One region of the Saxibacter everestensis genome, then DNA from elsewhere that is predicted to be linked to it. Evidence: riboswitches for the same ligand, from Rfam matches in the RefSeq annotation. Region 1 holds a riboswitch; the other holds the start of a gene.
The links. A riboswitch is a leader RNA that binds a small molecule or an ion and turns the genes downstream of it on or off. The one in region 1 is predicted to bind thiamine pyrophosphate.
Positions count from the first base shown of each region.

Region 2: linked by a shared signal. The riboswitch ahead of LWF01_RS18565 (ECF transporter S component) and the one ahead of LWF01_RS09765 (TenA family protein) in region 1 are both predicted to bind thiamine pyrophosphate.

Region 1 is NZ_CP090958.1:2,027,150-2,031,356, forward strand. Features, by position in the region: gene LWF01_RS09750 (Fur family transcriptional regulator) at 1-11, shown strand, start outside; gene LWF01_RS09755 (ribose-5-phosphate isomerase) at 46-516, opposite strand; gene thiD (bifunctional hydroxymethylpyrimidine kinase/phosphomethylpyrimidine kinase) at 521-1,489, opposite strand; gene LWF01_RS09765 (TenA family protein) at 1,492-2,274, opposite strand; TPP riboswitch at 2,268-2,369, opposite strand; gene thiE (thiamine phosphate synthase) at 2,371-3,093, opposite strand; TPP riboswitch at 3,193-3,296, shown strand; gene thiO (glycine oxidase ThiO) at 3,287-4,207, shown strand, end outside.
Region 2 is NZ_CP090958.1:3,926,718-3,930,924, reverse strand. Features, by position in the region: gene LWF01_RS18570 (ABC transporter ATP-binding protein) at 1-1,038, opposite strand, end outside; gene LWF01_RS18565 (ECF transporter S component) at 1,041-1,643, opposite strand; TPP riboswitch at 1,666-1,778, opposite strand; gene LWF01_RS18560 (vWA domain-containing protein) at 1,992-3,899, shown strand; gene LWF01_RS18555 (APC family permease) at 3,988-4,207, opposite strand, start outside.

The sequences.
Region 1 (4,207 bases):
TTCGCGGCTGAGGCTCAGGGACGTCCGCTTCCGACCAGGTGGCAGCTACGGGGCGACGCGATCCGATTCGTACTTCGAGATGACGTCGATGCGTCGCTGATGGCGGGGCTCAGCACTGAATTCCTCGGCAAGAAACGCGTCAACAATGCTCAGCGCCTCGGCTTCGCTGTGCTGCCTGGATCCGACGGCGACAACATTCGCATCATTGTGTTGCCGGCCGAGCTTGGCGGTATCGATATTCCAAGCCAAAGCCGCGCGCACTCCCGAGACCTTGTTGGCCGCGATCTGTTCGCCGTTGCCCGATCCGCCGATCACAACGCCTAGCGCGTTGACCCCGGCTTCCCTATCGCTCACCACGCCAAGTCCAGCCGCAATGCAGAAGGCAGGATAGTCATCCTGGGCGTCGTAGTCAGTCGCCCCATGATCGACGACATCGTGGCCAATTTCACTGAGATGCTTCGCCAGGGCTTCCTTGAATTCGAAGCCGGCATGGTCTGTTCCGAGGTGTACGCGCATGCACTTATTCTGACATGTGGATGGTGGCGTCATTCCACTGCGCGCTATCCGGTTGCCGGTCACTATTCCACTGCCGGTAGAAGTGGTGCACCGGGCCATGACCGCCTGGCCCGCCGACCGATAGCTGTCCGCTGGCCCGGAGCGCGCCGGTGAGATAAGCCTTCGCGGCCCGCACTGCCGCGGGCAGGTCGCCATCGAGTTGTGGGAGCAAGGTCGCGACGGCGGCCGAGAGAGTGCACCCGGTGCCGTGGGTTGACCGCGTGTCGACCCGAGGCGCCTCCAGCCAGTGGCACTCCCGCTCGCCGAGGCCTCCGGCCACCGCGCCGGGCCGGACACCAGGCTCGGCCCTGTCTGACAAAACCCTGTCTGACGACACCCTCTGTGACGACACCCTGCGTGTCAGCAAAAGGTCCGGGCAGATTTCGCCGGGCAGGTGACCGCCCTTCAGCAGGACGGCACCTGGTCCGAGTTCCAGCAGCCTGCCCGCCAGGTTAGCCATCTGTTCCCGGTCGACCGGCTCAGGCTGTTCGGTGAGGTCCGCAGCTTCCGGAAGGTTAGGAGTGACCAGGTCGGCAAGCGGCAACAGATCGGTTCGCAGCGCCGAAACCGCGTCGGCCGCCAGCAGCCGGTGGCCGCTCTTGGCAACCATGACCGGGTCCAGAACTACATACGGCAATGGATGCTCACCGAGTACGCCGGCCACCGCCTCGATCACGTCCCTGGATCCGAGCATGCCAATCTTCACCGCATCGATCCGCACGTCCGCCAGCAGGTTTCGCAACTGCGCAGCGACGAATGCGGGTGGTATTCGCAAGACTTCCGCCACGCCCTGGGTATTCTGGGCAACCAGAGCAGTGATGACGCTGGTGCCATATCCGCCCAGCGCCGAGAACGTCTTCAGGTCCGCCTGGATGCCTGCCCCGCCACTTGGGTCGGTACCGGCGATCGTCAGAATGTTCCTGATCTCGCCCATGGCTACTCCGCCACCGAAGCCGTTGAACGAGCGATAATTCCTTCCGCCCCGACCGGCCAGCGCTCAAGTCGCCAGGCAGCATCCCAGAACATCCATTCGAACTGGGCACCCCGGAAGTATGCCTTGCGCAAGGCGAGACGCTCACGCTCTCCAGCGTCGCGAGCCCAGGTATCCGCATAACCCAGCACCTGTTCCACGAGGCCGGCGAATTCCGGAGCCGCGTACGTATCAATCCAACGGGCGAACAATGGGTCCGGTGATGAAGCCCGCTGCATCGCCGCACCCACTTCTGCGTAGATCCAGTAGCACGGCAATACCGCACCGAGCGCCTCGGCGAACGACCCCGAGCCGGCGGACTTCAGCAAGAAATCCGTATACGCCACGGTTGTCGGACTGGCCGGCAAGTCGCCCGGCCGGGCATCGCCAAGGCGTGGCAGAAGCTGATCGAGAAGTTCCTGGTGCAGGCCGGATTCCTCTGCCAATGCGCCGACGGCGCCCGAGGCGAATATCCTGATGCCTTCCGAGTCTGGTGCCCGCCCTGCGAGCGCGGCAAGCGCCTGCGCATACTTGCCCAGATACAGCGAGTCCTGCGCCAAATAGCTGCCGAACCGGACCGGATCCAATGACCCGTCGCCTAAACCCGCGATGAACGGATGCGCCAGGATCTGGTCGAATATTTCCGCGGTGTCCGCCCATAACACCGCACGGAGCGGCAACTCCGAGTCGTCTGCGGGGTTGGTCGCCGGAGCCGGGCGGGACGTTCCGGGGTGCAGCACGGTGCTCATCTGTCTCCTCTTCCTTCGCCGGTACTAGCCGGAGCAGGTTCAACGGTCGGCGCCTGATGCGCCCTCTCAGCCTTTCGGCTCCCGTGGTGATGCTGCCTACCCTAGCGTCGGCTGTGCTTCCGCGTCGAGGGGGCCAAGTTCGGCGCGCAGTTTCTGCGCCGCGTCGGTCGGATTGCTGGCATCCGTTATCGCACGGACCACAACGACACGCTGTGCGCCGGCATCGCGTACCTGGCCAATCGTCGAGTGATCGATGCCGCCGATGGCGAACCACGGCCGGCTTGACTGCCGCCTGGCGGATTCTTCATGGGCGAAGCGGACGAGTTCGAGGCCGACGGCGGCGCGGCCGGGCTTTGTGGGTGTCGACCAGACCGGGCCGGTGCAGAAGTAGTCCAAGCCCGGCTGGTCGACCGCGGCGGCAGTTTCTTCCGGCCGGTGAGTCGACAGCCCGAGGATGGCGTCGTCGCCGAGCAGGCTGCGTGCCGCAGGGACCGGCAGATCGTCCTGGCCCAGGTGGAGCACGGGTGCGCCCGAGAGCCGGGCGATATCGGCGCGGTCATTCACGGCGTGCAGTGCGCCATGACGAGCCGCTGCCGCCGCGAAGAGCTCGAGCAGTTCAAGCTCCTCCCGGGCCTCGATCGACTTGTCCCGAAGCTGCACGATGTCCACTCCCCCGGCCAGTGCCGCGTCGAGGAACTGCTCAAGGTCGCCCTGATCCCGTCGGGAGTCCACACACAGGTAGAGCTGCGCCGTCGTCAGCCGGCGGGCACGTGACCCCACGGAATCGACAGACCGTGACTCGGGATTCTGATGCGTCATCTGGCTCTCCTGTTAGCGGGTTGGACCTCGCCTCGAAGCTATACCATCGCCTCTAGGTGCCTCCGCCGTGCTCCCTGAGTCCGGCGACAGGATAAACTTAAGAATTCCCACGGGAGCCCGAACGGGCTGAGAGGGCGTTGCGAACGCCGACCGTTGAACCTGCTCCGGGTAATTCCGGCGAAGGGAGGCCAGATTGCAGAATTCAAGCGACGTCGTCGTAGTAGGTGCCGGCATCGTCGGGCTGTCGATCGCGTGGCGGGCTTCGCAATGCGGGCTGTCCGTCACCGTGATCGATCCGTCCCCTGCGGAGGGCGCATCGCGCGCAGCGGCCGGGATGCTTGCCGCAACAAGCGAGCTGACCTATCAGGAAACAGACCTGTTAGCGCTGAACCTGGCATCGATGCGGCGCTGGCCCGGGTTTGTGACCGATCTCGAGGAAGCAACCGGCCACCGGCTCGGCTACAGCACATCGCCAACGCTTGTGGTGGGGGCAGATGCTGCGGATCGAGCGACCTTGGCCGATCTCGCGGAGTTCCAGGCCAAACTTGGATTGAGTCCCAGCCGCCTGCCGATCAGCGAACTAAGGCAACGCGAACCGCTGATCGGGCCGGCCATCACCTCTGCCTGGCAGATCGACGCCGACCACCACGTCGATCCGCGTCGGGTGACGACCGCGCTGCGGGCGGCCCTGTGCCAGGCCGGCGCGCGTATCGTCACCGACCGGGTGCTTCGGGTCATCTGCTCATCCGACAGGTCATCCGTCCGTGCGGTCGCCACGGCAGCCGGTCAGACCGTCCATGCGGACAGGGTAGTGCTTGCCGCAGGCCTGGGCACCGGGAGAATCTCCGGTATCGGTGACGCGGTCTCCTTCCCGATTAGAGCCGTGCACGGAGAGATCCTGAGGCTGCGTGCTCCCGCATCCATGCCGGCGTTCCTCGCCGGAACGGTTCGGGCAAGCGTTCATTCCCGTCCGGTCTACCTGGTGCCTCGGGACAACGGCGAGATCGTGATCGGAGCGACCTCCCGTGAGGATGAGAACGAGGGCGTCGCTGCAGGCGGGGTCTATCAGCTGCTTCGTGACGCGCAGGTTGTCGCGCCTGCGGTCGGCGAGCTT
Region 2 (4,207 bases), 1.9 Mb from region 1:
ACCGCGAGCAAGGGCGGCACTGGCACGCAGTGATCCGGACCGGGCCGGAATCAGCCCGGCAAGCGTCAACGCCAGAGTCGACTTCCCGGATCCGTTCACCCCGACGATGCCGAGCGCCCGTGCCTGACTGATGGTCACGTCAATCCCACTGGCGGCCGGCATTCCGCGCTTGCTGCGGGAGACCGACAGCCCGCTGGCCTCAAGCAGAACGGCCTCGGCAGCACGTCCGGTAGCCGAAGTGGGACGGGAGCGCTGCCGCGCCCGGGCCTGCGGGATACCCGGCGCCACACCGGGCAGCCAGACGCCTGCGCCACTGAGTTCCTGCCGGAGCGCCGGTTCGTGCAGCACGTCCGGGCTGCCGTCAGCAATCAGGCCGCCGCCTGCGCCGAGAACCGCAACCCGGTCTACTGCCGCGGCCCACACCGCGACCCGGTGCTCGACAACGATCAGAGTCGCGCCGGTTGCATCCGCGACCCGGATGACGGCATCCCGGACCTCGGTGACGCCAGCCGGGTCGAGGTTGGCGGTCGGTTCGTCGAGGACGATAAGCCCGGGCCTCATCGCAATAACGCCAGCCAGCGCAAGGCGCTGCTTCTGCCCACCCGAAAGCAGGGCCGTCGGGTGGTCACGCCGCACGTCGAGACCGACGGCGTGGCGAGCGGCATCCACCCGGGGCCAGATCTGGTCCGGCGGGACGCACAGGTTCTCCAGGCCGAAGGCGATATCGTCCCCGACTCGTGCCAGGATTACCTGGCTTTCCGGGTCCTGCAGCACCAGGCCGCTGCCTCCCCGGTTGTGCTGCGGCGGCTTGCCGTCCACCAGCAGGGAGCCCTCGGCATAACCGGTGTCATCCGGCAGCACGCCGGCAAGGGCGTGCAGAAGGGTTGACTTTCCCGCACCGGACGAACCAAGCAGCAGCACGCGTTCACCGGGCGCGACCGAAAGATCCAGGTTGCGCACGGCAAATGCCTTACGGCCGGCATGCCGCCAGCCCCAGTCACGGGCCTCGATGGCAGCCGGGCGAACTTGCGCAGGCATGGTCAGATTTCCTTCGCGCTGCGCCCCGATGCGAAGGCCGAGAGCGCACCGGTCTTCGCCAGCGCCCGGGCAGCGAACCAGGACAGCAGCCCGGCGATGACCACTCCGGAAACCATCGCGGCGACTACGTAGCTCAACTGCCAGACGAACGCCCACTGGTTGTTGTACAGGATGTTCTCTGACACCCCGAGGAACAGTCCGGTGACCAGACCGGCGACCACGGCCACCAGCAGGTTGAACTTCCGGTACCGGAACAGCGCGAATCCCAGCTCGGCGCCCACGCCCTGAACAAAGCCGGAAATCAGCACCGTCATGCCGAAGTGCGTGCCAAGAACGCCCTCCACCGCCGCCGCGATCAGCTCGCAGAACAAGGCGGCGCCCGGCTTGCGGATTATCAGTCCACCGAGCACGCCGGCGATCAGCCAGCCGCCTGCGTACAGGCCGGCGATCGGCGGGAAGGCTGCGGTTGCCACTCCGATAACCGGGTAGAGGGCCGACCAGCCCCAGAACACCACGCCGACGGCGACGCCGAGAACGGCGGCCACGACAATGTCGACAACTCGCCAGGAGTGGCGTGGTTTTGCAACTGCTACAGAATCAGACATCAAAGCCTCCTGTGTTCAGGAGGGGTTCGAGAACTCGACTCCCTTCGCCGGTCCTAACCGGTGCAGGTTCGAGGGTCTGCGGCTTTAATTGGCCCGCACTCTCAGCACCCTTGTGGTGCTCCCCTGTCGTAGTTCCAAGCCTATCAGGGGCATGAACCTTCGGCGGCACAAGCACGTCGCCGATGTAAGCAACGTGGCGAATCTGTCATGGCTCCGCCCGCACGTTTCTGGGTTGTTCCAGTCCTGACACGATCACCCCGGCGCACCACCCTGGACTCTACGATGGCAACTGCGAGCGGCAGGTTGGTTTCCGCCCGCGCAATCTCCGCCCCGCCGAAAGAGGTACCCGTGCCCACCCCAGCATTCCGTCGATCCGTCAGACCAACAGCACGCCGTCGGCAAGCCACCGCCCTATTGCTGACGCTGCTCGCCGGAGCGGTCTTCTCCGCCATTGGCCTGGCCACTCCTTCGAGCGCGGCCACGACCTCGGTGCCCACCATGGTTGTCCTTGACGCTTCGGGGTCGATGAAGGCTGCCGATTCGAGCGGTACCCGGATGGACGCGGCTAAGGACGCGACGAAGTCATTGATCGATTCCGTGCCGGCGGATGCGCGGCTCGGACTGAGCGCCTACGGCACGTCGACGTCGAGCGCCGACTCCGCTAAGGCTGCGGGCTGCAAGGACGTGAAGACACTTGCCAAGGTGGGACCTGTCGACAAGGCAAGGCTCAAGAAGACGGTCGAGGGCATCAAGGCGTCGGGCTACACGCCAGTCGGGGCGGCACTCAAGGCGGCCGCCGCGGAACTGCCCACCAGCGGCGCCCGGTCCATCGTGTTGGTTTCCGACGGGATTGACACCTGCGCGCCGCCGGACGCCTGCGATGTCGCGAAGGACCTGAAAGAGAAGGGCTTCGACCTGAACGTTCACGTGGTGGGCTTCAAAGTGAAAGGCGGCGCGCGCAAACAGCTGAACTGTATCGCCGAGGCGACCGGCGGCAGCTATGCCGACGCCGGCGACACCAGGACGCTGACCGAAAAGCTGCAGACCCAGACGAAGCGCGGCATCGAAGGCTACAAGCCGACCGGAACCCCCGTCGAGGGAACTGAAGATCCGGCAGAAGCGCCGCTGATCGAACCGGGTCAGTACACCGATGTGCTCCGCGAGGCACCGGAGGGAGACCGGCAAGGTTCGGAACTGCACTACAAGATTCGACTCGACGGTTCCGAGCGGATCAACGTTGCGGCCACCTCGCTGCTACCGACGGCGAAGTCCGGCAGCAACGATTACTTCGGAGCCAAAATCGAACTGATGGACTCCGAAGGGGCCAGTTGCACGACGCGCAATAACAACGACCTTCAGGTCGGCACCGGGGCCGAAGCGCTGCCAACGACGATCAATTATTCTGCCGTCGATCCGGCAGACGAAAAGTACTGCAACCGGGAATCTGGCGAGTTCACCATCCTGGTTGCCCGACTCGGCGATTTGAAGGATGTCCAGGTACCGATCGAACTCATCGTCGGCACTGAGCCGATTCCGGCCAAGGCCGACGGAAAGCCTGCGGCCAGCTCACCCGAAAAGTTCGTCGCGCCGGCCGCTCGTTCTGGTGCCGCGCCGAGGGACGTCAAGGGTGGCGACAGCTTCAATACCGCCCCGGTGCTGACGCCCGGAACGTTCACGGACCGGATAGCCGTCGGCGAGCGCAGGTTCTACTCAGTTCCGGTCACTTACGGTCAGCGGTTGTCTGTGTCCGCCACTCCCGGAGGCGAGACGAAGGGCAGCCCGACGGCGAAGGTCGATATCGCCAACCCGCTGCGACAGAAATTGAGACTCTCCGAGGACAGCAGTTACGTAGCCAGCCTCAACAGCGGCGACTACTCCGTTGTCTCGGCCAGCACCATCGTTCCGGTGCGCTACCGGAACACCGAATCGCCGGACGAGGACATCCAGCAGTACTACCTGGACGGCAACTACTACTTCGTCGTCCAGATCGAGGACGAGGACGGCGACCCGAACAAGGGCGTCGAGGTGCCCTACACGCTCAACATCGACACTCCCGGCGAGATCGAAACGGGTGCGACGTATGAGAAGACGGAGGCGACGCCCGGCGATGACGGCAGGAAGGTGGACCCGCTGGCCGCGGTCACTACAGCCCTGACATCCCCATGGGTCTGGGGACCAGCGCTCGGCGTACTGGTGCTGGCGATCGGTGCCGCAATCCTGATTCCGCTGCTGCTTCGCCGGCGCAGGCGAGGCTGACGGCTGCCGAGTTGCTGGTTGAGTTACTGGCTGCTGCTGGCTGCGGGCAGGAGCTGTGCCGCGGGCTGCGCTCTCCGCAGGCCGGCCGCTAAACCCGGTCCGGAATCCCGTCATCCTCCTGCTTGAGCACACCGAGCGGCGCGTGCTCCGGCTCTGAACCGTCTGCGGATGACGATCTGCCGCCCTCAGTTGCTTTGGGCACAGGACGCCTGAATCCGCGGGTCACCAAGGCCAGGTAGCCGATGCCGAGGGCAAGCCACACGGCGCCGATGGCCTGCGCGCTCGCATGCAGTTGCGTCAGCAGGACG